4 regions of the Bradyrhizobium sp. CIAT3101 genome follow, and region 3 is predicted to be linked to each of the others. Evidence: predicted binding sites of a transcription regulator. Region 3 holds the regulator's gene; each other region holds the start of a gene.
The links. Region 3 encodes PhoB, which activates phosphate uptake and scavenging genes when phosphate is short. Its sites were predicted from a motif close to TGTCATNNANCTGTCAT; they were not measured.

Region 1: the regulator PhoB is predicted to act here: its motif matches at 4,005-4,021, upstream of QA645_RS14845 (UDP-2,3-diacylglucosamine diphosphatase).
Region 2: the regulator PhoB is predicted to act here: its motif matches at 5,154-5,170, upstream of QA645_RS24540 (RNA degradosome polyphosphate kinase).
Region 4: the regulator PhoB is predicted to act here: its motif matches at 5,359-5,375, upstream of QA645_RS24945 (DUF47 domain-containing protein).

What each region holds. Positions count from the first base shown of each region.
Region 1 is NZ_CP121634.1:3,174,310-3,182,167, forward strand. Features, by position in the region: gene QA645_RS14820 (PAS domain-containing sensor histidine kinase) at 1-1,342, opposite strand, end outside; gene thiD (bifunctional hydroxymethylpyrimidine kinase/phosphomethylpyrimidine kinase) at 1,604-2,404, shown strand; gene QA645_RS14830 (DoxX family protein) at 2,441-2,761, opposite strand; gene QA645_RS14835 (DUF4267 domain-containing protein) at 2,763-3,143, opposite strand; gene QA645_RS14840 (TetR/AcrR family transcriptional regulator) at 3,261-3,833, shown strand; gene QA645_RS14845 (UDP-2,3-diacylglucosamine diphosphatase) at 4,045-4,857, shown strand; gene QA645_RS14850 (glycosyltransferase family 1 protein) at 4,857-5,900, shown strand; gene QA645_RS14855 (threonine/serine dehydratase) at 5,964-6,947, shown strand; gene QA645_RS14860 (caspase family protein) at 7,015-7,858, opposite strand, start outside.
Region 2 is NZ_CP121634.1:5,161,004-5,168,861, forward strand. Features, by position in the region: gene QA645_RS24505 (LysR family transcriptional regulator) at 1-47, shown strand, start outside; gene QA645_RS24510 (autotransporter outer membrane beta-barrel domain-containing protein) at 70-1,227, opposite strand; gene QA645_RS24515 (cold-shock protein) at 1,601-1,807, shown strand; gene purN (phosphoribosylglycinamide formyltransferase) at 1,899-2,552, opposite strand; gene purM (phosphoribosylformylglycinamidine cyclo-ligase) at 2,552-3,625, opposite strand; gene QA645_RS24530 (CDP-alcohol phosphatidyltransferase family protein) at 3,782-4,324, shown strand; gene QA645_RS24535 (DnaA/Hda family protein) at 4,421-5,098, shown strand; gene QA645_RS24540 (RNA degradosome polyphosphate kinase) at 5,244-7,445, shown strand; gene ppx (exopolyphosphatase) at 7,461-7,858, shown strand, end outside.
Region 3 is NZ_CP121634.1:9,079,502-9,087,359, reverse strand. Features, by position in the region: gene pstS (phosphate ABC transporter substrate-binding protein PstS) at 1-195, shown strand, start outside; gene pstC (phosphate ABC transporter permease subunit PstC) at 373-1,362, shown strand; gene pstA (phosphate ABC transporter permease PstA) at 1,364-2,209, shown strand; gene pstB (phosphate ABC transporter ATP-binding protein PstB) at 2,206-3,027, shown strand; gene phoU (phosphate signaling complex protein PhoU) at 3,039-3,755, shown strand; gene phoB (phosphate regulon transcriptional regulator PhoB) at 3,778-4,485, shown strand; gene QA645_RS42060 (GcrA family cell cycle regulator) at 4,588-5,100, opposite strand; gene QA645_RS42055 (aspartate aminotransferase family protein) at 5,554-6,756, shown strand; gene argF (ornithine carbamoyltransferase) at 6,756-7,679, shown strand.
Region 4 is NZ_CP121634.1:5,249,732-5,257,589, reverse strand. Features, by position in the region: gene QA645_RS24975 (PAS domain-containing protein) at 1-252, opposite strand, end outside; gene QA645_RS24970 (ABC transporter ATP-binding protein) at 593-1,348, shown strand; gene QA645_RS24965 (ABC transporter ATP-binding protein) at 1,341-2,087, shown strand; gene QA645_RS24960 (ABC transporter substrate-binding protein) at 2,136-3,356, shown strand; gene QA645_RS24955 (branched-chain amino acid ABC transporter permease) at 3,428-4,291, shown strand; gene QA645_RS24950 (branched-chain amino acid ABC transporter permease) at 4,293-5,261, shown strand; gene QA645_RS24945 (DUF47 domain-containing protein) at 5,418-6,062, shown strand; gene QA645_RS24940 (inorganic phosphate transporter) at 6,078-7,085, shown strand; gene sugE (quaternary ammonium compound efflux SMR transporter SugE) at 7,078-7,392, opposite strand; gene QA645_RS24930 (peptide chain release factor 3) at 7,551-7,858, shown strand, end outside.

The DNA.
Region 1 (7,858 bases), 3.5 Mb from region 3:
CGGAAATCAGCGCGTAGGCGCCGGATGTCACTTCTGGGTGCAGGGCGCGGTAGTCCTCGTCGATTGCGGCGAGCTCGGTGCTCAGCGTCAGGTGTCCGCCGGAGGGCATCGCGTCCTGTGCGTTGAGCGCAAGGTTCAACACGGCGGATTCGAGCTGGGCACGGTCCGCAAAGGCCTGGATGGTGCCAGGGCCGAACGCCGTCTTGATCTCGATGTTTTCGCGCAAGGTGCGCTTGAGCAGCTTGAGCATGGATTGCAGCAGTTCGCGGCAATCGATCGTCTTTGGCTGCAGCAATTGGCGGCGGCTGAATGCCAGCAGTCGCTGCGTCAGCTCCGCGCCGCGTTCGCCGGACTCGCAGATATCGTCGGCAAATTGCCGCAGATCGGGCCGCGCCTTCAGCTGCTCGCTGAGATGCTCGGCGTTGCCGATGATCACGGTCAGGAGATTGTTGAAGTCATGCGCGATGCCGCCGGAGAGCTGGCCGACCGTCTCCATCTTTTGCGCCTGCTGGAGCTGCTGCTCGGTCAGCTTACGCGCGGTCAGATCGTGGATGATGCCAACATAGATCAGCTCGCCGTCCTGCCACGCCTGGCCAACCGACAGATTCATCGGAAAGCTCGATCCGTCCTTGCACAGGCCGATGGCTTCTCCGGTTGCGAAACGCCGCGCATGACCGGTGGTTGGGCGCCTCTCGTCGTTCGACATCAGCATGCCGATGTCGAGATTCATCACTTCCTGGGCGCGATAGCCGAACAGCCGTTCGCACGCGGGATTGAAAAGGAGAATGCGGGCCTGCGCGTCGAACAGGATGACGCCGTCGACCGCGGTCTCGACGATGGCGGTGAGACGCGTCACGCTTTCGCGCATCGCGCGCTGGGCGTCTCCGACCTGTCTGAGCAACAATGTCGCGTCCCGGCTCTTGATCTCCTCCTCCTGGAGCGCGGCCTGGACCTTCTGCAGCTCGAACGGGGAGGGGATTGCCAGGATCTTTGGCAGGAGCGGCCAGAGCGCGGCCGCGGTGAAGATCGATGCGATGGCGGTCATCGCCTTGACCAGGCCCTCGATACCATAGATCGGCACCCACAGCGTGTAGATCGACAGCACATGGGTCAGGCCGCAGGCCATGATGAAGGCTGCGAACGCCCAAAAGACCCAGCCGAATTGGAGGTCACGCCGTTTGGTGACGAGGATCGCGAGCGCGAACGGGATCGAGAAATAGGCCGCCGCGATGCAGGCGTCAGAGACGACATGGAGCCAGATCAGCTCGGGCTCCCACAGCAGGCAGATGCCGTGCGGTGAAAACATCGAGGAGTCGAGGATACGTTCGAAATAGGCCCACATGATTTCTTCCCGAAAGGATTGCGGGCCGAGGCCGGCCCGCAACAAGGCGTCGCTGGACGAATCCACCTGCTAACGTGTCATTCGCGGGGATGGGCGCCAAGGCCGGACGATGCCCTGGTCTTATTTTCTCAGGTTATGCCCGCTTCCGGGGCGACAATGCCGCGCAGCACCGGCTGTGCCTGATTCGCCGGCTTGCTGGGGCTGCAGGGGCGCGCTAGGACTGGCTATGGCCGAGTTTTCCTCAAGCAAGCGTATCCTGCGATGACCACGCCCGTGGCGCTCACCATCGCCGGTTCGGATTCGAGCGGCGGCGCCGGCATTCAGGCCGACCTGAAGACCTTTGCCGCGCTCGGCGTCTATGGCGCGTCCGCGATCACGGCGCTGACCGCGCAGAACACCAAAGGCGTCACCGGCATTCATGCGGTGCCCGCCGCGTTCGTCACGGCGCAGATCGATGCGGTGTTCTCCGATCTCGATGTCGGCGCGGTGAAGATCGGCATGGTGGCGCAGGCCGAGAGCATCGACGCGATCGCCTCTGCGCTGGTGCACTGGAAGCCTCGCCATATCGTGCTCGATCCCGTGATGGTCGCGACCTCCGGCGATCGCCTGCTGGCGGCGGAGGCCGTCGAGGCGTTGCGCACGAAGCTGATGCGGCTGGCATCGGTGATCACACCCAATCTGCCGGAGGCGGCCGCGCTGCTGGACGAGCCGATCGCACGAAGCGAGATCGAGATCGAAAGCCAGGGGCGCCGCCTTCTCGAACTCGGCTGCCGCGCGGTCCTGATCAAGGGCGGACACGGTGAGGGCCGCGAGAGCATCGACTATCTCGTCGGCGCCGACAAGACGATCGCGCTTGCCGCGTCGCGCGTCGCCACGCGCAACACCCATGGCACAGGCTGCTCGCTGTCCTCGGCGGTTGCAGCAGGCCTCGCCAGGGGCGAGGATCTCGAGATGGCCGTGCGCAACGCCAAGGCCTGGATCAGCGCGGCGATCGAAGCTGCCGACCGCTTCAGCGTCGGTCACGGCCACGGGCCGGTCCATCATTTCCACAAATTCTACTGACGCCGGCTGCGGCTAGCCGGTCGGCAATTTCGGCCCTCAAGACAACGTTCCTGCGAGAGCCATCAAGGTGGCAAACACACCGAGCGGTACAAGGTGCGAAAATTCGCGGTGGCGCACCACGGTAAGAACAGCGGCCAAAATGATTGCTGCGCCCAGCACCAGGCCAACAACGCGACTTGCGGGGAGCGCAATCAGAACGGCGCTCACGATCTCCAATCCGCCGGTCAGGCGGCCCCACCAGCGCGGGTAACCCCATCGAACGAAGCTGCTTTGCGTCGCGGAACCGGCGATCGCGTTATGGAGGCCTGCGCCAAAGAGCCCGGCAACGAGCAGACAAACCGAAACAATATGGGTCATCTCAGGGCACATCCATCATCATGGGGATGGCTGCCAGAATCATGATCGCCGCCGTGAGGCCGTGAATGCCGAACGCGCGTCTTGCAGAGCCTCGGCCGCCGAGCACGACCAGCATGTCGCCGAAGGGGATGATGGCTTCGACAAACAGGATGATGCCGACCCCGCGGGGGACACCCCACGCCATGAATGCCAGCACGGTCAATCCCGACGCGATGTCGCGAACGCCCTTGAGGCGAAGCCACCAGTCGGTGTTGGCACCGTCTTCAGGGAGTGGCAGGCCGAAACTGCGTGTCGCCGTCCGCGGACTGACGACATATTGGATGCCGATCGCGATAATCCCGAGAGCCACGAGCAGCGCGGTTCCAAGCGGAAGCCTGTGCATGAGATTCATTATATCGATCCAAGATAATCTAGCATTGCTAGACTACATATTCTAGCGTTGCTAGATCGTCAAGCATCGATAATAAGTGTCGACCATCTTGGCCTGGGAGATCGAAGGTTGGGGATCGCCGAGCGGAAAGACAGGCAACGCGCTGAACGCGAACGCCGCATCGTCGCGGCAGCGCGCGTGATCGCAGAGCGCGAGGGATGGAACGCCGTGACGATCCGTCGGCTTGCCGATGAGATCGAACACAGTCAGCCGGTCCTCTATTCACATTTCGAAAACAGGGATGCGATCGTTACCGCAGTAGCCCTCGAGGGTTTCCGCGACATCGCCGTGGCTCTTCGGGAGGCGGCAGGTGGGTCGACCGGGCGAAACGCCATCAAGAATGTCGCGACGGCCTACCTCGCCTTTGCCCACCGAAATCCCGCGCTCTATGAGGCCATGTTCACTCTTCCGACGGACCTGCGCTTCGCCGAAGCCGGGACCAGACCGGAACTACGGGCCGGGTTCGAGGCCCTCGCGGCCGTGGTAACGCCGTTCTGCGTCGATGTGGATGTCGCGACCGAGACGTTTTGGGCGGCCCTGCACGGGCTCGTTGAGCTCGAGCGCTCGGGCCGAATTAGGCTCGGCGCGCGTAGTGAACGAATCGCACTCCTTGTTCGGGCGATGGTCGTTTCCGGAAAATAGCGCGCCCGCCCGTGGCTCGCGTCGTCTCTGGCGTGTGCCGCGCTTCCGGTCCGGGCTTTTGCGGGTAACCAATGCCGCCCCATGTCGCCTGATTGTCGCATGCGACTGATATTCGCGGGGAGGGCGAGGCGAGGTTTGATTCGTATCTGAGGGTGCCTCAAAGGTTCAATTGGTCATCCCCCTGTCACGGGACATTGTTACAGGCTGTCGCATGGGAAGTTACGATGTGAGTGACGAGAGCCCTGAAAGGCGCTTTCGCACCTTGTTCATCTCCGACGTTCATCTCGGAGCCCGCGGCTCGCAAGCCGACCTTTTGCTGGACTTCCTGCGCTACCACGATGCCGACACCATCTATCTCGTCGGGGACATCGTCGACGGCTGGGCGCTGAAATCGAGCTGGCACTGGCCGCAATCGCATAACGATCTGGTGCAGAAGCTGCTGCGCAAGGCGCGCAAGGGCGCCAAGATCATCTACGTGCCCGGCAATCACGACGAGTTCCTGCGCAACTATTACGGTACGCATTTCGGCGGCATCGACGTCGTCGAGAACACCGTCCACACCGGGGCTGACGGCAAGCGCTATCTCGTCATCCACGGCGACATCTTCGATCTCGTGGTGCAGAACGCGCGCTGGCTCGCCCATCTCGGCGACAAGGCCTACGACTTCGCGATCCAGATGAATCGCTTCGTCAACTTCTTCCGGCGCATGTTCAAGGTGCCGTATTGGTCGCTGTCGCAATGGGCCAAGCAGAAGGTCAAGAACGCGGTCAACTATATCGGCGCGTTCGAGCAGGCGCTATCTGCCGAAGCGCGGCGTCATGACGCCGACGGCGTGATCTGCGGCCACATCCACTACGCCGTGATCCGCGACGAGAACGGCATCCGCTACATGAATTGCGGCGACTGGGTCGAGAGCTGCACGGCGCTGGTCGAGCACGACGACGGCCGTTTCGAGATCATCACCTGGGCGGATCACGCGCAGAAGCCTGCCGCCGTACCGCAGGTGGCAGCAAGGGCCGCTTGATGCGCATCCTGGTCGCGACCGACGCCTGGCACCCGCAAGTCAACGGTGTGGTTCGGACGCTGACCAAGCTCGCTGACGCCGCGAAGACGCTCGGTGTCGAGTTCACGTTTCTGACGCCGCAATCGTTCCGCACCTTTGCGATGCCGAGCTATCGCGACGTGCGGCTCGCGATGCCGCGCCCGGCGCGCATCGCAAAACTGATCGAGGAAGCGCGGCCCGACAGTATCCATATCGCGACGGAAGGGCCGATCGGCCTGATGGTCCGCCGCTATTGCCGGCAGCGCAAGTTGCCGTTCACGACCAGCTTCCACACCCGCTTTCCCGAATATGTCCGTGCCCGGATGCCGGTTCCGGAATCCCTGATCTGGCGGGCGCTGCGCCGATTCCACGGCCCGAGCCGGGCCGTGATGGCGGCAACGCCGGCGCTGGCCCGGGAGCTCGGCGAGCGCGGTTTCGACAATGTCGTGCTGTGGCCGCGCGGCGTCGACACCCATTTGTTCCATCCCCGCGCCGTCGACCTCTGCCTGCCGGCTCCGGTGTTTCTGTCGGTCGGCCGCGTTGCGGTGGAGAAGAATCTCGAGGCGTTCCTTGACCTCGATCTGCCCGGCACCAAGGTGATCGTCGGCGACGGCCCGGCGCGCAACGCGCTGGAAGAAGCCTATCCCGATGCGATCTTTTTAGGCGAGAAGCACGGCGAGGAACTGGCCGACATCTATGCGGCGGCCGATGTCTTCGTGTTTCCGAGCAAGACCGACACGTTCGGCCTGGTCCTGCTCGAGGCGCTGGCGAGCGGCCTGCCGGTCGCGGCCTTCCCCGTGAAGGGGCCGCGCGACGTCATCGGCGATGCGCCGGTCGGGGCGCTCGATCATGATCTGCGTAACGCCTGCTTCGCCGCGCTCGATGTTTCCAGGCAGGCCTGCGTCGAATTCGCCGCCAACTACACCTGGGAAGCCTCGGCGCGGGCTTTTGTGGACAGCATCCGGGCGGTCGGTGCGGTGCTGCCCGGCCGGGCGGGCGCGGAACAGCCGCGCTTCGTCGCTTAAAGGGTAAAATCCTCGCGCGGAGGTGTCTTGCCCGCGCCGCGTCCGCCGCGATAACATCGCCGCATGTCCGAACAGCCCCTTCCGATCGGCCCCGCCGATATCGACGCCGCAGCGCGCGTACTCGCGCCCTTCGCCGTCCGCACCCCGCTGTTGTCGTTTCCCGTGCTCAACGAGCGCGTCGGCGCAAAGGTGTTCCTGAAGCCGGAGATGCTCCAGCGCACCGGCTCCTTCAAGTTCCGGGGCGCCTTCAACAAGGTGTTCTCGATCCCGCAGGACAAGCGCGCCGGCGGCGTCGTCGCGTTCTCCTCCGGGAACCACGCCCAGGGCGTCGCGGCGGCGGCAAAAATCCTCGACATGCAGGCGACCATCGTGATGCCGGCGGATGCGCCGCTGTCGAAGCGCGAGCGCACCAAATCCTACGGCGCCGAGGTCGTGCTGTACGATCGCTACAACGACGACCGCGAGGCAATCTCGCGCGGCATTGCCGAGAAGCGCGGCGCGACGCTGGTCAGGCCCTATGACGATCCCTTCGTGATCGCGGGGCAGGGCACCGCCGGTCGCGAGATCGCGGAGGACATGGCAACGCTCGGCCTGTCGCCCGACATCGTGGTGGCGCCGGCCTCCGGCGGCGGCCTGATCGCAGGCGTCGCCACAGCCGTGAAGGCGCGCTATCCGCAAGCCCAGATCGTGGTGGCCGAGCCCGAGGCGTTCGACGATCACGGCCTGTCGCTGACCGCAGGCCATCGCGAGCCGCATCCGCCGGCGGGCCGCACCATCTGCGATGCGCTGATGGCGCTGATCCCCGGCGAGATGACCTTTGCGATCAACAGCAAGCTTCTGGCACGCGGTGTGACCGCGTCGGACAAGGAAGTCGGCGCGGCCGTCGCCTTTGCCTATCGCGAGCTGAAGCTTGTGGTCGAGCCCGGCGGCGCGGTGGGCCTTGCGGCGTTGCTCGCGGGCCGTCTCGACGCCGCCGGCAAGAACGTGGTGATCGTGCTCTCCGGCGGCAATGTCGATGCGGATCTGTTTGCCGAACTGGTCGCCTGAGTTTTTGACATGACGAAAGGGGCAGAGCGTTGCCGCTCTGCCCCTTTCTCGTGTGCGGCTGCCGCAATCAGTGCATGAAGCTGCGGTGGTTGTTGCCGCCGTTTGACTGGTTCATCGACTGACGGACATTGTTGTCGCCGCCATTCCCCATCGCATTGAACTGCGGCCGGTTGTTCTGGTGGTTGTTCTGGACTTGCACCTTGTTCACCGGGTTGTTGTTGAGCTTCACGCCGTTGTTGATGCGGATCGGGTTGTTCTGCGTCTGAACATTCGTCGTCTTCACGTCCGTGGTCTTCACATCGACGGTCGAGCCGCCCTTGCCGATCGTCACCGGCATGCTCACGACCTTGCCGGGGTTGCCATTAGCCGTGCCGGCATTGTTGTTGCCGGTGTTCTGATTGGTGGTGGTCACCGGCAGTGTCGTGATCTTGCCGATGCCGTTGTTGTTCGTCGTCGTGTTGGTCGGCGCGGGCAGGGTGACGATCTTGCCCGGGGTCTGCGACGGCGCGCCGTTCTGCGAATTGCCGGCCGGCAGGTTGACGATCTGGCCGCCATTGCCGAGCTTGCCGATGACGTTGCTGTCGACCGGCTTCTGCACGACCGGAAGGTTGGCGTTGATCTGCGAGCCGCCGTTGCCCTGCTGGATCAGCGGCATGTATTTGGGCTGGCCGAGATTGCCGATCTTGAGCGTCGGGGCAATGTTCTGCGGAGCCAGAAACTTCGTTGCCTGCATCAGCGGGATCAGCTTCGGCTGTATCTCGAGCTTGTGCGCCATCTGCGCATAGGGGCTGTTGCCGTAGTTGTTGTAGAAGGCCTGGTAGCCGATCGGCGAGTTCGCCAGCACCGCCTGGTGCCAGGCCTGCGAGAGCAGCAGGTTCGACAGCAGCCAGCGGATGTGATCGCACAGCGGG
Region 2 (7,858 bases), 3.9 Mb from region 3:
GCGAAGGCTTTGGATTGTCCGGATACGTTGCCGCGACGCCGAAGTAAGCGCAGATCGTCGTTTTGCGCGTCACCACCGATATTCGAAGCCGACCGTGCCCTGATGCGATGTCAGCTCGTTGCGGAACTTGCCGTCGTAATTGACGTAGAGCCGCGCGGTGTTGGTCAGGCTGAGTGACGCGGAGGCGCCGGCGTCCATGCCGTATCGGCTTTCGCCGATGCCGGGGACGACGATGTTCTGGGTACCGAGGCTGACCTGGACCGAGCCCAGATCCTGGTAGAAATTGTCGACGAACTTGCCGTAGGCCGAGAGGTCCAGGATCTTCTGGTCGAAGATGAAGTAGCGCCCGATCTCGGCGCCGATCATGACGCGCGCACGCGCCAGCGCGCTCGAGCCGACGTTGAGCGGATCGAGTCCGCCCGCCTCCTGGAACGCCGCGCCGGTGGCCCGCACATATTCGAGCGCGCCCTTGGGAACGACGCGCATCTGGTCCTTGGTCCAGTAATAGCTGATCTCGGTCAGTGCCCCGTCGACCGCGGCGCGATAGCCCGCCGTGGCGAAGCCGAAGCCGGTGTCCCGGTTGGAGTGGACCTTGCCGAAACCGTGCACCAACGCAAAGGCCCAGGTCCACGGTCCCTTGTCGACAGAGCCGTTGAAGCCGATCTGGGTCAGGTCGAGCGTCGCCGACTGCAGCGCCAGCGGCACGTCGATATCGGTATGACTCTGGTCGACGGAGAAGCCGAGATTGACGCCCGGTGCGACCCGCGCACCGAAACCGGCGACGCCGCCGAACGTCTTACGCTTGTCGCCGACGAAATCGCCCTGCGGATCGGTCCGAAGCGAAATGCCGTAGCCCTCGTACCAGGTGCGGTAACGCGGATCCTCCGTGCTCGCCGAGGCTCCGCCGCCGCCGGGGTTGGTGCGGAAGGCGCGATTGACGCCGCCGGAGGCCTGGTTGCCGAGCCGCTCCAGGAAGTTCGAGCCGAGATTGAGCGCACTGTTGCCGGCCGACTGGTCGTAATTGGTCGCGGTCGGGACCGGCACCGGGGTCGGTGATGCCGTGGGCGTGGGGGTCGGCGTGGGCGTCGGACTTTGCGCCAGCACGGGCGTCACAGCCGACAGCATCACGACGAGCGCGAACGCCATAGCGATTGCCGTCACGATCCGGCGGACGCGGTCCAGCCCAATCATCTGCCGTGTCCCGGTAAGCTGCGAGGCGCAGCGCATGACGAAGAATCCCAAAGCAAAGTGGCGGCCCGCAAAAATACAATACGAACCGTGAGCGGGTGCGGCGATTTGTGCCGAACTGCCACGAGGGGTCAACCGGTTGGCACGCTATCGCAGGGGCGATTGCCCACGATTGTGGTTCCGGCGCCACAGGTCGCAAATTGCAGCGGGACATCTCCGGTGTGGTCTTGAAATTCGCGCGCGACTTGCTAGCGCGCGAATTTCGTGTTGGAATACTGCACACAATCGGAATTGGCCGCTCGGCTGTGCGTTTCGCGACAATGAGACTCGAACAGACTTCCGGAAGCCCGTTTGTGACGTGGCACGCGAAAAGCGGCCGCGTCTTTTTAGTATCTAGCGGAGGAGACTAACGATGCCACAAAAGGGCACCGTCAAATGGTTCAACCCGACCAAGGGTTATGGGTTCATCAAGCCGAACGGCAGCGATAAGGACGTGTTTGTCCACATCTCGGCCGTCGAGCGCGCCGGACTCTCGACCCTGAATGAGAATCAGGTGGTTGAATACGACCTCGTGGAGAACCGCGGCAAGTCGTCCGCGGAGAACCTCAAGGTCTCCTGATTTCTCTCAAAGCGATGCGCGAGAGATCATGACGATGCCCCCGGCTCTGCCGGGGGATTTTGTTTGGGGACGTCGAAAACGCGACCGCGATTCAGTGCGCCACCGGCGCAACCAGAAAATTCTCCGACGCTGAACTGCCCGCGGTCCTGCAGACATCGCCCTCGATCTTGACCTTGCCGGTCGCGAGCAGGCTCAGCGCAGCCGGATAGATGCGATGCTCGATTTCGAGGATGCGCTCCGACAGCGTCTCCGCCGTGTCGTGATCGCTCACGGGCACCGCGCCCTGCATCACGATCGGCCCCGCATCGGTCTCGGGGATGACGAAATGCACCGTCGCCCCGGACAGTTTGACGCCGGCGCGCAAGGCCTGGCCATGCGGGTCGAGGCCGGGGAAGGACGGCAACAGCGAGGGATGGATGTTGAGCATCCGTCCGTACCAGGTTCTGGCGAATTCGGCGGTGAACAGGCGCATGAAGCCGCCGAGGCAAATCAGCTCGATCCCGTGCTGGTCGAGGGCGGCCTGCAGCAACGCCTCGAAGCCGGCGCGGTCCTTGCCGAACGGCTTGCTCTCGATCACCAGCGTTTTCACGCCGGCCGCCTTGGCCCGTTCGAGCCCGAGCGCACCGGCCTTGTTCGAGATGACGAGCGATATCTCCGCCGGGAAATCCGCAGCAGAAGCGGCCTTGATCAGCGCGGACATGTTGGAACCGCGGCCGGAAATCAGGATGGCGACGCGGCGCTTCATCACAGCGCCAGATCGAGATGGCCGTTATAGACGACGCGATGCTCGCCCTCGGCCGGGATCACGGTGCCGAGCTGCGCCACGGTCTCGCCCGCGTCGGTGAAGACCCGCACGACCTCGTCGACCTTGTCGGGCTCGACGATCGCGATCATGCCGATGCCGCAGTTGAAGGTCCTGAGCATTTCGAGCTCGGCGATGCCGGCTTGCGCCGCCAGCCATTTGAACACCGGCAGCACCGGCAGGCGCGCCAGATCGATGCCGACGCCAAGATGTGCGGGCAGCACGCGCGGAATGTTGTCGGTGAAGCCGCCACCGGTGATGTGGGCGAGGCCCTTCACCGCGCCAGTCTCGCGGATCGCGCGCAGGCAGGATTTGACGTAGAGCCGCGTCGGCGTCAGCAGCGCGCCGCCGAGCGTCATGACCGGCGCGAACGGCGCCTGCGCCTCGAAGCCGAGGCCGGACTGTTCCACGATCTTGCGTACCAGCGAGAAGCCGTTGGAGTGCACGCCCGACGAAGCGAGACCGATCACGGCGTCGCCCGCGGCAATGTCCTTGCGCGGCAGCAGCGTGCCCCGCTCGGCAGCGCCGACGGCAAAGCCGCCGAGGTCATAGTCACCGTCCTTGTAGAGCCCGGGCATTTCGGCGGTCTCGCCGCCGATCAGAGCGCAGCCGGATTCGCGGCAGCCCTCGGCGACGCCAGCGACGATCGAGGCGGTGGCCTCGGGGTCGAGCTTGCCGCAGGCGAAATAGTCCAGGAAGAACAGCGGCTCGGCGCCCTGCACCACGAGGTCGTTGACGCTCATGGCGACGAGGTCGATGCCGATCCCGCCATGCAGGCCGGTCTCGATCGCGATCTTGACCTTGGTGCCGACACCGTCGGTGGCCGCGACCAGGACAGGATCCTTGAAACCGGCCGCCTTGAGGTCGAACAGGCCGCCGAATCCGCCGATCTCGGCGTCGGCGCCGGGCCGTGCGGTGGCGCGCACCATCGGCTTGATCAGGTCGACCAGGCGGTTGCCCGCGTCGATATCGACGCCTGAATCGGCGTATGTGAGGCCGTTTTTGCGGTCGGTCATGCCCGATTTCCAGTGGGTTTGCGGCTGGTTACGTCGAATTCCGGGGACGCGCAATGGCAAGCGTGGCGCCCCGCCCTATACTATGTAGAGATATCAACCGGTTCAGCCTCTTTGGAGGCCGGATTCGAGGTCAGACCGGGTGCCGGGAAGCGCCGCGTGAGTATTCCGAACATCATTACCCTGGGCCGCATCATGCTGGTCCCGATCATCGTCTGGGCCATCGTGTCGAGCCAAATGGAGGTGGCATTCGCCGTCTTCCTGGTCGCCGGCATCAGCGATGCCGTGGACGGCTTCCTGGCCAAGCGCTTCAACATGACCAGCGAGCTCGGCGCCCTGCTCGACCCGCTGGCCGACAAGGCGCTGCTGGTGTCGATCTACCTCGCGCTCGGCATCTGGGGCGACATTCCGCGCTGGATCGTGATCCTGGTGGTGTCGCGCGACATCATGATCGTCACCGCCGTGATCGTGTCCTGGCTGTTCGACAAGCCGGTCGAGATGAAGCCGTCGATGGTCTCCAAGCTCAACACCGCGGCCCAGGTGGCCTATGCGGCGCTGGTGCTGGCCTCGCTCGCCTTCGGCTTCAGGCCGGCACCGTATGATATAGTCCTGATGGGCTTCGTTACGGTGTTCACGCTGTCCTCCGTGTCGCTCTATCTCGTCGAGTGGTTGCGGCACATGAGCACGATCGAGGCCAAATGAGCCGGGACGCGGCCGCCCTGCAAAAGGCCAAAACCCGATCGAATAGGTCGAATCTCTTCAGACAAAGCCGGCGCGCCGGCACGGAGCAAAGCAAGCGTGGCAGGCCGCGTTCATCCCCGACAATTGGCGTTTTCGCTTCCCCATGCGGAGAGCCTCAGCCGGGACAATTTTCTCGAGGGCCCTGCCAACGCCGCCGGTCTCGCGCTGATCGACGGCTGGCCGGAATGGCCGAACCGGATCATGTGGCTCGCCGGCCCCGAAGGCTCGGGCAAGAGCCACCTCGCCGCGATCTGGGCCGAGGAGGCCGGCGCGCGCTCGACCACGGCCAATGCGCTGACCGCGGCCAGCGTCCCCGGCGCGCTCGCGACCGGCGCGCTGGTGGTCGAGGATCTCAAGGCCGGCGATCTCGACGAACGCGCCCTCTTCCATCTGATGAACCTCGCTCGCGAGGACGGCGCCTATGTGCTCTTCACCGGCCGTGAGGTGCCGGCGGCGATCGAGGTCGAGCTCCGCGACCTCCGCTCCCGGCTGCGGACGATTCCGGTGATTTCGCTGGCGCCGCCGGACGACCAGCTGTTCCGCGGCCTGATCGTCAAGTTCTGCGCCGACCGTCAGCTCTCTGTCGACGAAAGCGTGGTGAGCTACCTCGCGACCCGGCTGGAGCGGTCGTCGGCCGCCGCCCGGCGCGCCGTGGAATTGCTGGACGGCGAGGCGCTGCGGCTCGGCCGCCCCGTCACCCGGGCGCTCGCCGCCGAGCTGCTCCGGGACGCCTGACGGCCAGCCCCTGTCCCCTTGGCCCGCTTGACGCGGCGCGGCCGCGGAACATCAATGTCATCGAAACGTCATCGCACTAACACATGCTCCGGCCGGTTTTGCGCATAAGTCGCAAATTGGGGCGAACTGGATGGACCGACTTCTCATGGATTCCGCGCAAACTGTTGAAATAAAAGAGAAACCTACGGAAGCCGAGGGCCTGCCGGCGATCGCCTCGAGCCCTGAGCGATTCATCAACCGCGAACTCTCCTGGCTGCATTTCAACCGCCGTGTCCTGGAAGAATCGGTCAACGCCAGCCATCCCGTGCTGGAGCGGGTACGATTCCTGTCGATTTCCGCAAATAACCTCGACGAGTTCTTCATGGTCCGCGTCGCCGGCATCAAGGCGCAGGTGCGCGAGGGCATCGCCGAGCGCGCCCCCGACGGCCTGACGCCGTCCGAGCAGCTTGCGCTGATCAACCGAACCGTCTCGCAGCTCGCCTCCGACCAGCAGGCGATCTGGGCCGATTTGCGCGGCACGCTCGCCGGCGTCGGCATCGTGCTGGTCGATGGCAAGGACGTCAGCAAGGCGGAGCGGACCTGGCTCGAGGACTATTTCCTCAACAACGTGTTCCCGCTGCTGACGCCGCTGGCGATCGACCCAGCCCACCCCTTCCCGTTCATCCCGAGCCTCGGCTTCACCATCGCGCTGCAGCTCACGCGCGCCATCGACGGCAAGCAGATGAACGCGCTGATCCGCATGCCCGGCAAGATCGACCGCTTCATCCGTCTGCCGGGCGACGGCAAGGAGAGCAAGGTCGTACGCCTGATCTCGCTGGAGCAGGTGACCGGCCTTTTCATCAATCGCCTGTTCCCCGGCTACAATCTCCACGGCCAGGGCGCCTTCCGCATCATCCGCGACTCCGAGCTCGAAATCGAGGAAGAGGCCGAAGACCTCGTCCGCCTGTTCGAGACCGCGCTGAAGCGCCGCCGCCGCGGATCGGTGATCAGGCTCGAGATCGACGCCAAGATGCCGGAGCAGTTGCGCAGCTTCGTGCAGCACGCGCTCTCGGCGGCCGACGACGAGGTGTTCCTGGTCGACGGCGTGCTCGCCATGAACGAGCTTTCGCAACTGACAAGGCTCGACCGGCCCGACCTCGAATTCACCCCTTACGTGCCGCGCCATCCCGAGCGCGTGCGTGAGCATGGCGGCGACATCTTTGCCGCGATCCGGCAGAAGGACCTCGTGGTCCATCACCCCTACGAATCCTTCGACGTGGTGGTGCAGTTCCTGCAACAGGCCGCGCGCGATCCCGACGTCGTCGCGATCAAGCAGACGCTCTACCGCACCTCCAACAACTCTCCGATCGTGCGCGCGCTGGCCGAAGCGGCCGAGGCCGGCAAATCCGTCACCGCGCTGATCGAATTGAAGGCGCGCTTCGACGAAGAGGCCAACATCCGCTGGGCGCGCGACCTGGAACGCGCCGGCGTGCAGGTGGTCTACGGCTTCCTCGAATTGAAGACGCACGCAAAGCTTTCCATGGTGGTGCGCCGCGAGGGCGGCAGCCTCACCACTTACGTCCATACCGGCACCGGCAATTATCACCCGGTCACCGCGCGTATTTATACGGACCTCTCCTACTTCACGTCGGAACCGACCATCGGCCGCGACGCCGCGCGCGTGTTCAACTTCATCACGGGCTACGCTGCGCCGAGCGATCTGGAGAAGATGGCGGTGTCGCCGCTGACGCTGCGCAAGCGCATCATCGAGCACATCCAGGGCGAGACCGAGCACGCACGTCACGGCAAGCCCGGCGCGGTCTGGATGAAGATGAATGCGCTGGTCGACCCCGATATCATCGACGCGCTCTATGAGGCCTCACAGGCCGGCGTGCAGGTCGAGCTCGTGGTGCGCGGGATCTGCTGCCTGCGGCCCGGCATTCCCGGCCTTTCGGAGAACATCCGCGTCAAGTCGATCATCGGACGGTTCCTGGAACATGGTCGAATCTACTGCTTCGGCATGGGCCAGGGCCTGCCGAGCGCGAAAGCGGCTGTGTATATCTCGTCGGCCGATATGATGCCGCGCAACCTCGACCGCCGCGTCGAGGTGCTGTGTCCGCTGCAAAATCCCACGGTGCATCAGCAGGTTCTCGAACAGATCATGGTCGCGAATCTGAAGGACAATGAGCAGAGCTGGCAATTGTTGCCGGACGGGTCCTCAACGCGTATGAAGGCCGCGAAGGGCGAGGAGCCCTTCAACGTGCACAACTACTTCATGACAAATCCGAGTCTGTCTGGCCGTGGAAAGTCGCTCAAGGAATCCTCGCCGCGCCGTCTCACGCGCCGAAACGAACGCCATCAGTCCTGACCGGAGATCTTTGCCGTGAAACGGCCGCGCAAGCGTGGCGCTAGCGTCGCGGTCATCGACATCGGCTCCAACTCGGTTCGTCTCGTCGTCTACGAGGGACTGACACGCAGCCTGATTCCGATCTTCAACGAGAAGACGCTGTGCGGCCTCGGGCGTGAGGTGCAGAGCACGGGTCTGCTCGCGCCGGATGCCGTCGACAAGGCGCTGACCTCGCTGAAACGTTTTCGGGCGTTGTGCCGCGTGATGCAGGTCGGCCGCGTGTTCGCGATCGCGACCGCGGCCTGCCGCGACGCTTCCAACGGCCCCGACTTCATCGCGAAAGCCGAGCGCATCTGCGCCGTTAAAATCGAGATCCTGTCGGGACCGCGCGAAGCAAAACTGTCGGCGCTCGGCGTAATCTCGGGCATCCATCG
Region 3 (7,858 bases):
CCGATCACGGCGGCGACCTTCATCCTCATGCACAAGGACGCCACCGACAAGGCGGCCTCGCAGGAAGCCATCAAGTTCTTCCGCTGGGCCTTCAAGAACGGCGGCAAGGCGGCTGAAGAGCTCGACTACATCCCGATGCCGGACAGCGTCGTCCAGCTGATCGAGAAGACCTGGGCTGCCGAGATCAAGAGCTAAGCGCTCTCCTCTCGTGTCCCGGATGCGCGGCAGCGTGGAACGCTGCTGCGCTGAACCGGGACCCACAAGAACGAGGCCCCGGATCAACGTCGCAACGCTTCGCAGCTAGCGCCGCATCCGGGGCACGAGACCAATAAAAAGCGTATATTCTTGGCATAGGGGATCGGCGTGGCAGAAATGGCCGTTCAGAGCGATATCGTCGACGACGCGGGACCATATGATCGCGCCAAGGCGTTGAGCGCGTTCAAGCTCGGCGATGTCACCTTCTACTGGATCACGCGGCTCAGTGCGATCTCGGTGCTTCTCATCCTCGGCGGCATCATCCTGTCGCTGATCGTCGGTGCCTTCCCGGCGATGAAGGAATACGGCTTCGCGTTCCTGTGGACGCAGCGCTGGGCGCCGTCGGCCGATCCGCCCGTGCTCGGCGCGCTCGGACCGATGTACGGCACGCTCGTCACCTCGTTCATCGCGATGCTGATCGCCATTCCGGTCGGTCTCGGCATCGCGATCTTCCTCACCGAGCTCTGCCCGCAATGGCTGCGCCGCCCCATCGGCATGGCGATTGAATTGCTCGCCGGCATTCCCTCGATCATCTACGGCATGTGGGGCTTCTTCGTGCTGGGGCCGTTCCTGGCCAACACCTTCCAGCCTTTCATGATCAAGATCTTCGATGGCGTCCCCGTGCTGGGCGCGATCTTCGCCGGCCCCCCGTCCTATCTCAGCCTGTTCAACGCCGCGCTGATCCTCGCCATCATGGTGCTGCCCTTCATCACCTCGATCTCGGTCGACGTGTTCAAGACGGTGCCGCCGGTGCTGAAGGAAGCCGCCTACGGCGTCGGCTGCACCACCTGGGAAGTCGTGCGCAGCGTGGTGATCCCCTACACCCGTGTCGGCATCATCGGTGGCGTCATGCTGGCACTGGGCCGCGCGCTCGGCGAGACCATGGCGGTGACCTTCATCATCGGCAACTCGTTCCGCATCTCGTCATCGATCTTCGCGCCGGGCACCACGATCTCGGCGGCGATCGCCTCCGAATTCGCCGAGAGCGACGGCCTGCACCAGTCCGGCCTGATCCTGCTCGGCCTGCTGCTGTTCGTGCTGACGTTCTTCGTGCTCGCCGGCGCCCGGCTGATGCTGATGCGGCTGGAAAAGAAGGCGGGGAAGTAACATGAACCCGATTTATTCACGCCGTCGCCGCAAGGACATCGTGATCCGCGGGCTCTGCTTCGGTGCCGCCGCCTTCGGCGTCACCTGGCTCGCGCTGATCCTGGTCACGCTGCTCTATAACGGCCTCGCCGGGTTGAACCTCGAACTGTTCGTCGCGGACACGCCGCCTCCGGGCTCGACTGAAGGCGGTCTGCGCAACGCCATCGTCGGCTCCCTGATCATGACCGTGATCGGCGTCGGCATCGGCGCGCCGCTCGGCCTGTTCGCCGGCACCTATCTCGCCGAGTACGGCCGCAACGACAAGCTGACCTCGGTGATCCGCTTCATCAACGACATCCTGCTCTCGGCGCCCTCGATCATCATCGGCCTGTTCATCTACGGCGCGGTGGTGGTGCCGATGCGCGGCTTCTCGGCGATCGCAGGCTCGCTCGCACTCGCCGTGATCGTGATCCCGGTGGTGCTGCGCACGACCGAGGACATGCTGCTGCTGGTGCCGAACGCGCTGCGCGAGGCTGCCTCTGCGCTCGGCCTGCCGCGCTCGCTGGTGATCAAGCGCATCGCCTATCGTGCGGCGCGCTCGGGCCTCATCACAGGCGTGATGCTGGCCACCGCCCGCGTCGCCGGCGAGACTGCGCCGCTGCTGTTCACCGCACTGTCGAACCAGTTCTTCAGCCTGGGCCTGAACAAGACGATGGCCAACCTGCCGGTCACCATCAACAACTTCGTGCAGAGCCCGTATGCCTACTGGAAGCAGTTGGCCTGGAGCGGCGCCCTGCTGATCACGTTGACCGTGCTTGCCCTGAACATTGGCGCGCGCATCCTGAGCGCCGAGAGGACCGCAAAATGAGCGAAATGTCTGTTTCCGTCAGTACGCCCGCCGTTCATCCCGGCTCGCAGCCTCTGCCTGAAGCCCCGGCCAAGGTAACGGTGCGCAACCTCAACTTCTATTACGGCGAGCACCACGCGCTGAAGAACATCAATCTGGCGCTCGGCACCAACCGCGTCACGGCGTTCATCGGACCGTCGGGCTGCGGCAAGTCGACCCTGCTGCGCATCTTCAACCGGATGTACGACCTCTATCCGGGCCAGCGCGTCTCCGGTCAGCTGATGCTCGACCAGACCAACATCCTCGATCCCAAGCTCGACCTCAATCTGCTGCGCGCCCGCGTCGGCATGGTGTTCCAGAAGCCGACGCCGTTCCCGATGACGATCTACGAGAACATCGCCTTCGGCATCCGTCTCTACGAGAAGATCTCGAAGTCGGAGATGGACGATCGCGTCGAGAAGGCCCTGCGCGGCGGCGCGCTGTGGAACGAGGTCAAGGACAAGCTGAACGCCTCCGGCCTGTCGCTCTCCGGCGGCCAGCAGCAGCGCCTCTGCATTGCCCGCACCGTCGCGGTGCGGCCCGAGGTGATCCTGTTCGACGAGCCCTGCTCGGCGCTCGATCCGATCTCGACCGCGAAGGTCGAGGAGCTGATCCAGGAGCTGTCCGAGAATTACACGATCGCGATCGTGACCCACAACATGCAGCAAGCGGCTCGCGTCTCCGACAAGACCGCCTTCATGTATCTCGGCGAGTTGATCGAGTTCGACGACACCAGCAAGATCTTCACGTCGCCGTCCGACCGGCGCACGCAGGATTACATTACCGGCCGGTTCGGCTGAGGAGACAGGACATGGGTTCTGAACATACCGCAAAGGCCTTCGACACCGACCTCCAGGAGCTCACGCGCCTGGTCGCCGAGATGGGCGGCATCGCCGAGCGCATGATCGTCGATTCCGTCGACGCGCTGATCCGCCGTGATATCGCGCTCGGCCAGCGCGTCGTCACCATCGACGCCGAGCTCGACGCGCTGCAGAAGAAGATCGAGGAACGCGCCGTGCTCACGATCGCGCGCCGCCAGCCGATGGCGGTGGATCTGCGCGAAATCGTCGGCGCCATGCGCGTCGCGACCGATCTCGAACGCATCGGCGACCTCGCCAAGAACATGGGCAAGCGCGTCGCGGCGCTGGAGACGGATTTCCATCCGCTCAAGCTGTTCCGCGGCCTCGAGCACATGACCGACCTCGTGCAGCAGCAGGTCAAGTCGGTGCTGGACGCATATGCCGCGCACGATCTGCCGGCGGCGATGGCGGTGTGGAAGGGCGACGAGGAAGTCGACGCCATCTGCACCTCGCTGTTCCGCGAGCTCCTCACCTATATGATGGAGGACCCGCGCAACATCTCGTTCTGCATCCATCTGATGTTCTGCGCCAAGAACATCGAGCGGATCGGCGACCACGCCACCAACATTGCCGAGACCGTGTTCTACATGATCGAAGGCCAGGCCATCACCGACAAGCGACCGAAGGGCGACATGACGACCTTCGCCACCACGGTCCCCAATACTTGAATCCTTAAGGAGCGACGACCCAATGGGCGCACGCATTATGGTGGTTGAAGACGAGGAAGCTCTCACCGAGCTCCTCCGCTACAACCTCGAGGGCGACGGCTATGACGTCGAGACGGTGATGCGCGGCGACGACGCCGACACCCGCCTCAAGGAGCACATCCCCGATCTGATCGTGCTCGACTGGATGCTGCCGGGGCTTTCCGGCATCGAGCTGTGCCGCCGGCTGCGGACGCGGTCCGACACCAAGCAGCTGCCGATCATCATGCTCACCGCGCGCGGCGAGGAGAGCGAGCGGGTGCGGGGCCTTGCGACCGGCGCCGACGACTACATCGTCAAGCCGTTCTCGGTGCCCGAGCTGCTGGCCCGCGTGAAGGGTCTGCTGCGGCGCGCAAGTCCCGAGCGGCTCGCAACCGTGCTCGCTTTCGGTGACATCGAGCTCGATCGCGAAAAGCGCCGCGTGGCGCGCTCGGGCCGGCCGATCGATCTCGGCCCCACCGAATATCGCCTGCTGGAGTTTTTCCTGGAGCACCCCGGTCGCGTGTTCTCGCGCGAGCAGCTGCTCGACAGCGTCTGGGGCCGCGACATCTATATCGACGAGCGCACCGTCGACGTGCATATCGGTCGCCTGCGCAAGCTGCTCAATCTTGGTCGCGAGCAGGATCCGATCCGCACGGTGCGCGGTGCGGGCTATGCGCTCGATGACCGGTTTGCAAAGGCCGAGCAGGCCTAAGGCTCTTGCAAGCAGACAAAATAAAAAGCGCGCTGGATGGCGCGCTTTTTTATTTCCCCGGTCGTCCCGGCCTTGTGCCGGGACGAGATTACCTGGATGCGCTTACCGCGTGCCAGGCTTCGCCGGCGCCCGCCGCCGATCCGCTGCCGGCTGATACGCCACCCGCGAGTGCTGGGCGCAGTAGGGCAGGCCGGAGAGCGCCTTGCCGCCGCAGAAGAAGAAATCCGGGCTCGAGGGATCGCCGACCGGCCAGTGGCAGGTCGCCTCGTTCAATTCGAGCAGCGACAGCCGCTGGCTCATCGGCACCACGTTGTCGTAGGTGACCGGTTCAGCCTCGACTTCGACCTCGAAGGCCTGCGCCAGCGCGGTATTGCCACGCGCGATGGGCCTGCTCACCCGCATCATGTGCTGCGCCGGACGCGCCTTGCGCGGCCGCGGAGCTGCCGAAGACGGGCTCTTGGCGCGGCCCGACAGGCCGAGCCTGTGCACCTTGCCGATCACGGCGTTGCGGGTGACATTCCCAAGCTCAGCGGCGATCTGGCTGGCCGAAAGTCCGGCCTCCCAGAGCTTTTTCAACTGCTCGACGCGATCGTCGGACCAGGTCAAAACCGTCATTGTAACCTTTCCTTCGCCGCGCGCCTGCCATCCTGGGGCGGCACGACGAATGCCTAAGCTTCGAAAAACCCGTGCCGCCAGAATCCCTTAAGGTTCGCCGGGCGCAATGAGCCGCCCGAACGTTTACGCCGGTACATGAGGACTTTTGGGATCAGAACCGCTGCACGAGATGTCGTATCTGACAAGGCAAACGCTACAATATGGCGTGACTCACGCGCAAGAGTCCGACGACTCGCTTCCACATGTTCCGTGGCCAAAAACCCGCAAATCCGGCACCGCAAGACTACGGAATCAGCGTTTCGCGGGGCTTTCCGGGCGGCATTGACACCATTGGTGCCAGGCATAAGATGGCGATGCGTGCCGCCCTTAAAAGGCGGCACGTTTCGTTTTCCGGACCAATGATGCGCTGCGCAACGCACGCTCAGGCCGTCCGAAACATCCAAAGAGACCATCATGACCAACAGCGTAGCACCGCATTTGCTCCCCGTTTTCGCCAGGGCCGACATCGGTTTTGAGCGCGGTGAAGGCGTCTGGTTGATCGCGACCAATGGCGATCGCTATCTCGATTTCACCTCGGGCGTTGCAGTGAATGCGCTCGGCCATGCCCATCCCGTGCTGGTCAAGGCGCTGCAGGAGCAGGCGACAAAACTCTGGCACATGTCGAACCTGTTCCAGAGCCCGGATGGCGAGAAGCTCGCGGCGCGTCTCTGCAACGAGAGTTTTGCCGACTTCGTGTTCTTCTGTAATTCCGGCGCCGAAGCGCTGGAGGGCGTGATCAAGCTGGTCCGCCACCATCACTTCTCCAAGGGGCATCCGGAGCGCTACCGCATCATCACCTTCGAAGGCGCCTTCCACGGTCGGACGCTGGCGACGCTGGCCGCGACCGGCTCGGCAAAATATCTCGAAGGTTTTGGCCCGCCGATGGACGGTTTCGACCAGATCCCGCATGGCGACATCGAGGCCGTGAAGAAGGCGATCGGTCCGCAGACCGCCGGTATCCTGATCGAGCCGATCCAGGGCGAGGGTGGCGTGCGTTCGGCGCCTCCCGGCTTCCTCAAGGCGCTGCGCCAGCTCTGCGACGAGAAGGGCCTGCTGCTCGCCTTCGATGAAGTGCAGACCGGCATGGGCCGCACCGGCGATCTCTTCGCCCATCGGCGCACCGGCGTCACGCCTGACGTGATGTCGCTGGCGAAGGCGCTCGGCGGCGGCTTCCCGATCGGCGCGGTGCTGGCGACCGCGGAAGCGGCCTCCGGCATGGGGCCCGGCTCGCACGGCTCGACCTTCGGCGGCAATCCGCTGGCGATCTCGGCTGCGAACGCAGTGCTCGACGTCATGCTCAAGCCCGGCTTCTTCGACCATGTGCAGAAGATGTCGCTGCTGCTGAAGCAGAAGCTTGCTTCCGTGATCGACCGTCATCCCGATGTCGTCAGCGAAGTTCGCGGCGAGGGGCTCCTGATCGGCATCAAGGCCGTGGTGCCCTCCGGCGATCTGGTCGCAGCACTTCGCAACGAAAAACTGCTCACCGTCGGGGCCGGCGACAATGTCGTGCGCTTCCTGCCGCCCTTGATCGTCACCGAAGCCGAGATCGAGGACAGCGTCGGGCGGCTCGAACGCGCCTGCACTGCGCTGACCGGCAACAAGCGGGCGGCAAGCTGATGAGCAAGACGCCGAAGCACTTCCTGGACATCAACGAGCTGCCGCTGTCGGAGCTCAAGAGCATGCTCGCGGCCTCCTCCGCCATGAAGGCGAAGCAGAAGGCACATCAGCCGGTCAGGCCGCTCGAGGGCAAGACGCTGGCGATGATCTTCGAACGCCCGTCGACCCGCACGCGGGTGTCGTTCGACGTCGCCATGCGCCAGCTCGGCGGCGAGCCGATCATGCTCACGGGTGCCGAGATGCAGCTGGGCCGCGGCGAGACCATCGCCGACACCGCGCGCGTGCTGTCGCGCTATGTCGACGCCATCATGATCCGCATCCTCAATCACGAGGCGCTGCTGGAGCTCGCTGCGAACGCGACCGTGCCCGTGATCAACGGCCTGACGCGGCGCTCGCACCCGTGCCAGGTGATGGCCGATCTCATGACCTACGAGGAGCATCGCGGCCCGATCGAAGGTCGCACCGTGGCCTGGACCGGCGACGACAACAACGTGCTGGCGTCCTGGGCTCATGCCGCCGAACGTTTCAAGTTCAACCTCAATGTCGCGACCCCGCCGGAGCTCGCTCCGAAGAAGGTGATGCGCGATTTCATCAAGGCCACCAACGCACCGATCGTGCTCGGCACCGATCCCGAAGCCGCGGTGAAGGGCGCCGATTGCGTCGTCACCGACACCTGGGTGTCGATGGGCGACAAGGAAGGCGAGCACCGTCACAACGTGCTCAAGCCCTACCAGGTCAATGCGAAGCTGATGTCGCTGGCGAAGCCCGACGCGCTGTTCATGCACTGTCTGCCTGCCCATCGCGGCGAGGAGGTCACCGACGAGGTGATCGACGGCCCGCAATCGGTCGTGTTCGACGAGGCCGAAAACCGCCTGCATGCGCAGAAGGGCATTTTGGCCTGGTGCTTTGACGCGGTGAAGTAGAGATACGTGCGAGTGTGTGGCCGCGCTGGCGGCTCCATCCTCCGCTGTCGTCCCGGACAAGCGTAAGCGCAGATCCGGGACCCATAACCACAGGCCGTGGTTTTGCGAGGACTCGGAGTTGTCATCTCGCACGATGACGTCATCCTGTGGTTATGGATCCCGGGTTCGCGCTTCGCGCG
Region 4 (7,858 bases), 3.8 Mb from region 3:
TCCCTTGCCGGTATGGCCATAAGCGCGCGAAATCCGTGTGCCCTCGCTCTGAATGGTCAGGCGAGGCGTCGCCGGCGAATTGTCCACCGTGTAGTAGATGAGATCGGACAGCTCTTCCTCGAGTCGCGCGGGCTGATACTCCCAGATCGCCGGCGCAGCCTGCTGGCGCGCATAAAGTCGCAGCCACGTGTTGAGCAGGTCACGCTGCTTGATCGATTTGACGACGGAGGGAGCGGCGCTGGCGAAATCCAAAACAATATTCCCGGCGAATGAAACCCGCACATGATCGCCACGGTGGGGAAATTTTTGATGAAGGCTGGCGCGCGGGACCAAAGACCGTTAACGACGGCTTGATGACCGGTGTCTTGCGAACCGGAAGGCCGGCAGGCGCAACATCACAAAACCTCCAACTAAGGGAGCATAAGACTCCCGGCCGGAGGCCTGACCTGCTCAGCTTTCCGCCTTGCCTAACCCCCGTCACCTCCGGCATATTCCGCGCCCGGAGGCGGCGTTCCGGGAAGGCTCCAAGGCCTCCGGAAAGCCGAAGTAACAAGGACAGCCACGCGTATTGCGCGGGCAGGGGGAAATCTGTTTGGCCGATGAGTTCATTCTCGAAACGGAAGGCTTGACCAAGGAGTTCGCGGGCTTCTTCGCCGTCCGCGACGTTGCGCTCAAGGTCCGCCGTGGGAGTATTCACGCGTTGATCGGCCCGAACGGCGCCGGCAAGACGACGTGCTTCAATCTTCTGACCAAGTTCCTCAAACCGTCTGCCGGAAAAATCCTGTACAAGGGACAGGACATCACCGCGATGGCACCCGCCGATGTTGCGCGCCTGGGGCTGGTGCGTTCGTTCCAGATCTCGGCGGTGTTTCCGCACCTGACCGCGCTGGAAAACGTCCGTGTTGCGCTCCAGCGTCAGCACGGCAGCTCGTTTGATTTCTGGCGTTCGAAATCGGTGCTCAACCGTTTCAACAACCGCGCGCTGGAATTGTTGAACGATGTCGGCCTCAGCGAATTTGCCAATACGCCGGCGGTCGAGATGCCCTACGGGCGCAAGCGCGCGCTCGAGATCGCGACCACGCTGGCGCTCGATCCGGAGATGATGCTGCTGGACGAGCCGATGGCCGGCATGGGCCACGAGGACATCGACAAGATCGCAGCGCTGATCAAGCGTATCTCGGCGAAGTACACCATCCTGATGGTCGAGCACAATTTGAGCGTCGTGGCCAATCTCTCCGACATCATCACCGTGCTGACGCGCGGGCAGGTGCTCGCCCAGGGCAATTACGCCGATCTCACCAAGGACGAGCGCGTCAAGGAAGCCTATCTGGGAGCTGGTCATGCCTGAGACTGCAATGGCCGAAGCTCCGGCGAAGGCCGCAACCGGCGGTAACATCCTCCAGGTCCGGAACTTGGAGGCCTGGTACGGCGAATCCCACATCCTGCACGGGATCAATTTCGACGTGAACGCGGGCGAGGTCGTCACGCTGCTGGGGCGCAACGGCGCCGGCAAGACCACCACGCTGAAGTCGATCATGGGCATCATCGGCAAGCGTGCCGGCTCGATCAAATTCAACAACCAGGACATCATCCGCGCGACCTCCGACAAGATCGCGCGGATGGGCATCGCGTTCTGCCCGGAAGAGCGGGGGATTTTCTCCAGTCTCGACGTGCGGGAGAATTTATTGCTGCCGCCGGTGGTGCGCCCGGGCGGACTGCCGCTCGAACAGATCTTCGATCTGTTTCCGAACCTGAAGGAGCGGCTCAACAGCCAGGGTACCAAGCTGTCCGGCGGCGAGCAGCAGATGCTCGCAATCGCGCGCATCCTGCGCACCGGCGCCAGCTTCCTGATGCTCGACGAGCCGACCGAAGGTCTTGCGCCTGTCATCATTCAGCAGATCGGTCACACCATTGCGCGGCTGAAGAAGGAAGGTTTCACGATCCTTCTGGTCGAGCAGAACTTCCGGTTCGCATCCACCGTTGCCGACCGCTATTACGTCGTCGAGCACGGCAAGATCATTGACGGATTTTCCAATGCGGAGCTTGCCGCCAACATGGACAAGCTCCACACCTATCTCGGCGTCTAGTCCGGCCAGAGGTCGGACGGTCACGAGAAGATTCACGAGGGAAGTAGCATGAAAAAGTCGATTGCATCGTTGTTGCTCGGCACGGCGTTGGCCGTTACCACCGCTGGCGCGGCTTTCGCGCAGGACAAGACGGTCAAGATCGGCGCGCTGTCCGATCAGTCCGGTCTCTATGCGGACCTCGGTGGGCCCGGCTCGACGCTCGCAGCCCAGATGGCGGTGGAAGATTCCGGCCTCGCCGCGAAGGGCTGGAAGATCGACATCATCTCGGGCGATCACCAGAACAAGCCGGATATCGGCACCGCCATCGCAAGGCAGTGGTTCGACGTCGACAAGGTCGACATCATCGTCGACGTGCCGAATTCCGGCGTGGCGCTCGCGGTCAACAACGTCGTGAAGGAAAAGAACGGCGTCTACATCAATTCGGGCGCGGCGACCTCCGATCTCACCAACGCGCAGTGCTCGCCCAACACCGTGCACTGGACCTACGACACCTACATGCTGGCCCACACCACGGGCCAGGCCCTGGTGAAGGCCGGCGGCGACACCTGGTTCTTCCTGACCGCGGACTACGCCTTCGGTGCGGCGCTTGAGCGCGACACCACCGCCGTCATCACCGCCAACGGCGGCAAGGTCGTCGGCGGCGTCAAGCATCCGCTCAACACGCCGGACTTCTCGTCCTTCCTGCTGCAGGCGCAGGCCTCCAAGGCCAAGATCATCGGCCTTGCCAATGCCGGCGGCGACACCACCAATACGATCAAGCAGGCGGCCGAGTTCGGCATCGTCAAGGGCGGTCAGAAGCTCGCGGCGCTGCTCTTGTTCCTCACCGACGTCAAGGCGATCGGCCTGGAGACCGCGCAGGGCCTGAACTTCACCGAGACCTTCTACTGGGACATGAACGACCAGACCCGGGCTTTCTCCAAGCGGTTCTCGGAGAAAATGAAGAACGGCGCGATGCCGACCATGGTGCAGGCGGGTGTCTATGCGGGCGTGCGCCACTATCTCAAGGCGCTGGACGGGCTCGGCGGCAATCCTCATGACGGTGTCAAGGTCGTCGAGAAGATGAAGTCGATGCCGACGGAAGACGATCTGTTCGGCAAGGGTGAGATCCAGCCCAACGGCCGCACCATCCACAACGCCTATCTGTTCGAGGTGAAGAAGCCCTCCGAGTCCAAGGGACCGTGGGACTTCTACAAGCTCGTCGGCACGGTGCCGGGCGATCAGGCCTTCACGCCGCTCTCCGAGAGCAAGTGCGCGCTGCTTAAGAAGTGAGACCAACAGCCCGCCGGCGATGACCGGCGGGCGCTACTTTGGGAACGCCGAAGGGACTGGGTGCTGGATCGATGCAGGCTCTCTACGCACAGCTACTGGTGGGACTGATCAACGGCTCGTTCTACGCGCTGCTCAGTCTCGGGCTCGCCGTCATCTTCGGCATGCTCAACATCATCAATTTCGCCCATGGTGCGCTCTACATGATGGGCGCCTTCGTCGCCTATTTCCTGCTGAACCTCGGCGGCATCAGCTACTGGTGGGCGCTGCTGCTGGCGCCGATCATCGTCGGCATCTTCGGCATGATTCTGGAACGGACCATGCTGAAATTCCTGACCGGGCTCGACCATCTCTATGGTCTGCTGCTGACCTTCGGCATCGCGCTGATCGTGCAGGGCGTGTTCCAGAATTTTTTCGGGTCCTCCGGCCTGCCTTATGCCATTCCGGATCAGCTCAAGGGCGGCATGAATCTCGGCTTCATGTTCCTGCCGATCTATCGCGGCTGGGTGGTCATCTTCTCGCTGGTGGTGTGTCTTGCGACCTGGTTCCTGATCGAGAAGACGCGGCTCGGCGCTTATCTGCGCGCGGCCACTGAAAACCCGACGCTCGTGCGCGCCTTCGGAATCAACGTGCCGCGCATGATCACGCTGACTTACGGATTGGGCGTCGGCCTGGCCGCGCTCGCCGGCGTGCTCTCGGCGCCGATCAACCAGGTGCGGCCGCTGATGGGCGCCGACCTGATCATCGTGGTCTTTGCGGTGGTGGTGATCGGCGGCATGGGATCGATCATGGGCTCCATCATCACCGGCTTCGCGCTCGGTGTGATCGAGGGCCTGACCAAATATTTCTACCCCGAGGCCTCCAACACCGTCGTGTTCGTGCTGATGGTGCTGGTGCTCTTGGTGAAGCCAACGGGATTGACGGGAAGGGCAGCCTGATATGACAGCCTTGACGGACGACACGCTGCCGGTAGCTCCGCGGGCGATGCGCGACGAGATGATCGTCTTCGTGGTGATGGCGCTGCTGCTGGCCTCGGTGCCTTTCAGCGGCATCTATCCGTTCTTCGTGATGCAGGCGCTGTGCTTTGCGCTGCTTGCCTGCGCCTTCAATCTCTTGATCGGCTATGGCGGTCTGTTGTCGTTTGGCCATGCGATGTTCATGGGCACCGCGGGCTATTGCAGCGCGCACGCGCTGAAAGTATGGGCGCTGCCGCCTGAACTCGGCATCCTCGTCGGCATAGCCGCCGCGTTCGGGCTGTCGCTCATCACCGGCTACATCTCGATCCGCCGCCAGGGCATCTATTTCTCGATGATCACGCTGGCGCTGTCGCAGCTTCTGTACTTCATCTATCTGCAGGCGCCGTTCACCCATGGCGAGGACGGCATCCAGGGCATTCCGCAGGGGCGGATGTTCGGTGTGCTCGACCTGTCGAAGCCGACCGTGCTCTATTACGTCGTGCTGGTTGGCTTCCTTGCGGGCTTCCTGCTGATCTATCGCATCATCAACTCGCCGTTCGGCGAGGTCCTGAAGTCGATCCGCGAGAACGAGCCGCGCGCCATCTCGCTCGGCTACAGGACCGATCAGTACAAGTTCCTGGCGTTTGTCCTGTCGGGGACGCTGGCGGGCTTTGCCGGCGCGCTGAAAGTGTTCGTGGCGCAGAATGCCTCGCTCACCGACGTGCACTGGTCGATGTCGGGCGAAGTCGTGCTGATGACGCTGGTTGGCGGTCTCGGTACCGTCTTCGGTCCCGTGGTCGGCGCCTTCGCGATCATCGCCATGCAGCAATATCTGGCCGGCTTCGGCCAGTGGGTGACGGTGATCCAGGGCTCGATCTTCGTGATCTGCGTGCTCACCTTCCGCCGTGGTGTCGTCGGCGAATTTGCCCATTACTTCCGGCGGTCGCTCTAAATCACTGATATCGCACCAATTCCGTTGGTGCGTAAATCCGGTGGATGATCCGGCTCCGCGGGCGTGAGATGACACGCGCGCGGAACGAAAATGGTCTATGACAGTTTTGTGACGATCCGTTCGGGTCGGGCCATGTCCAGCCGGTAGACTATTCCCATGATGCGATGGTTTCGTGCTTTCCTGCCCAAGGAAGAACGCTTCTTCGACCTGTTCGACCGTCATGCCCAGACCGTGATCCAGGGCGCGATCGCGCTTCAGGGCGTGCTGAACGGCGGCGAGGAGACGCCGGTCTACTGTCAGCGTGTCAACCAGTTCGAGAACGATGCCGACAACATCACCCGTGAGGTGCTGACGGCGGTGCGCCGCACGTTCATCACGCCGTTCGATCGCGGCGACATCAAGAACCTCATTACCTCGATGGACGATGCCATCGACCAGATGCAGCAGACTGCCAAAGCCGTGATGCTGTTCGAGGTCCGCACTTTCGAGCCGCCCATGCGCGAGATCGGCGCGCTCCTGATCGAGTGCGCTAATCTGGTCGGACGTGCGCTGCCGCTGATGCAGTCGATCGGGCCCAACGTCGCGATGCTGACCGCGATCACTGAAGAGCTGACCAAGCTCGAAGGCCGCGTCGACGACCTCCATGACATCGGGCTGAAGGAGCTGTTCCTCAAGCACCGCGACGGCAGTGCGATGGACTTCATCGTCGGCGTCGAAATCTACGACCACCTCGAAAAGGTGGCCGATCGCTTCGACGACGTCGCGAACGAGATCAACAGCATCGTCATCGAGCAAGTTTAGGGCAGGGGCCGCGCCGTGGATGCTGCGTTGGGTCTTCCCGTCCTGGTCGGATTGATTGCCGTCGCGCTGCTGTTCGATTTCCTGAACGGCCTGCACGATGCCGCCAATTCGATCGCGACCATCGTTTCGACCCGCGTTCTGCGGCCGCAATTCGCGGTGTTCTGGGCTGCGTTCTTCAATTTCGTCGCCTTCATGGTGTTCGGCCTGCATGTCGCGCAGACCATCGGCACCGGTATCATCGACCCCGCAATTGTCGATGCCCAGGTGATCTTTGCAGCGCTTGTCGGCGCCATCGTCTGGAATCTCGTGACCTGGGCGCTCGGCATCCCGTCTTCCTCGTCGCATGCGCTGATCGGCGGGCTCGTCGGCGGCGGCATGGCCAAGGCCGGAATTTCGGCGGCGGTCTGGAGCGGGCTGACCAAGGCGGTCCTGGCGATCGTGCTGTCGCCGCTGGTCGGCTTCCTGCTCGCGATGATGCTGGTTGCGGTCGTATCCTGGCTCTCGGTGCGCTCGACGCCGTTCGCGGTCGACCGCGCCTTCCGCATCCTGCAATTCGCCTCCGCCTCGCTCTATTCGCTCGGGCACGGCGGCAATGATGCGCAGAAGACGATGGGCATCATTGCCGTGCTGCTCTATTCGCAGGGCCATCTCGGCGGCGAATTCACGGTGCCGTTCTGGGTGGTGCTCTCCTGCCAGTCGGCGATGGCGCTGGGCACGTTGATGGGCGGCTGGCGTATCGTCCGCACCATGGGGCTGCGCATCACCAAGCTGACGCCGATGCAGGGTTTTTGCGCCGAGACCGGCGGGGCGGCGACCCTGTTCATAGCCACCTTCCTCGGCGTTCCCGTCTCGACCACTCACACCATCACCGGCGCCATTGTCGGCGTCGGCGCCGCGCGGCGCGTCTCGGCCGTACGCTGGAACGTGGCAAGCTCGATCGTCTATGCCTGGGTGATCACGATCCCGGCCTCGGCCATCGTCGCAGCACTCTCCTGGTGGGCGGTCCAGTTCTTCCTCAGGTAACGAATTTAAGCCCCGCGATGCCGGCGACGATCAGGGCAATGCTGGCGAGCCGGAAGGCCGTGGCGGGCTCGCCGAACAGGATGATGCCGAGCGTCGCGGTGCCGACTGCACCGATCCCGGTCCAGACCGCATAGGCGGTTCCGACCGGCAGCGACTTGAGCGCCAAACCGAGCAGGATCACGCTGCCGGCCATGGCCGCGAGCGTGATGATGGACGGAACCAGCCTGGTAAAGCCCTCGGTATATTTCAGGCCAATCGCCCAGGTGATCTCGAGAAGACCGGCGACGAACAGGATGCTCCAGGCCATGACGACCCTCCATTCAAGGCAGGGTCGTCCCCGCAGGCTGCTATGCTGATGAGCAGGAAGGTCGTCCTCCCGGAAGCCGATATGGGGCTGGCCGAAGGGCTCCGCAATCACCAAATGAGGCTTGATTGGGCCCATTTTCCCTGCCAAACGCTCCCGCCATGTCCGACATCGCCACCACAGCCGAATCGCCGGCCCGTTCCCCGCTTGCCGCAGAAGTGTCGCGGCGGCGTACGTTTGCGATCATTTCGCACCCGGACGCCGGCAAGACCACGCTGACCGAGAAGCTGCTGCTGTTCGGCGGCGCCATCAATCTGGCCGGGCAGGTCAAGGCCAAGGGCGAACGGCGCAACACCCGCTCGGACTGGATGAAGATCGAGCGCGAGCGCGGCATCTCGGTCGTGACTTCGGTCATGACCTTCGAGTTTGAAGGCCTGGTCTTCAACCTCCTGGACACGCCGGGCCACGA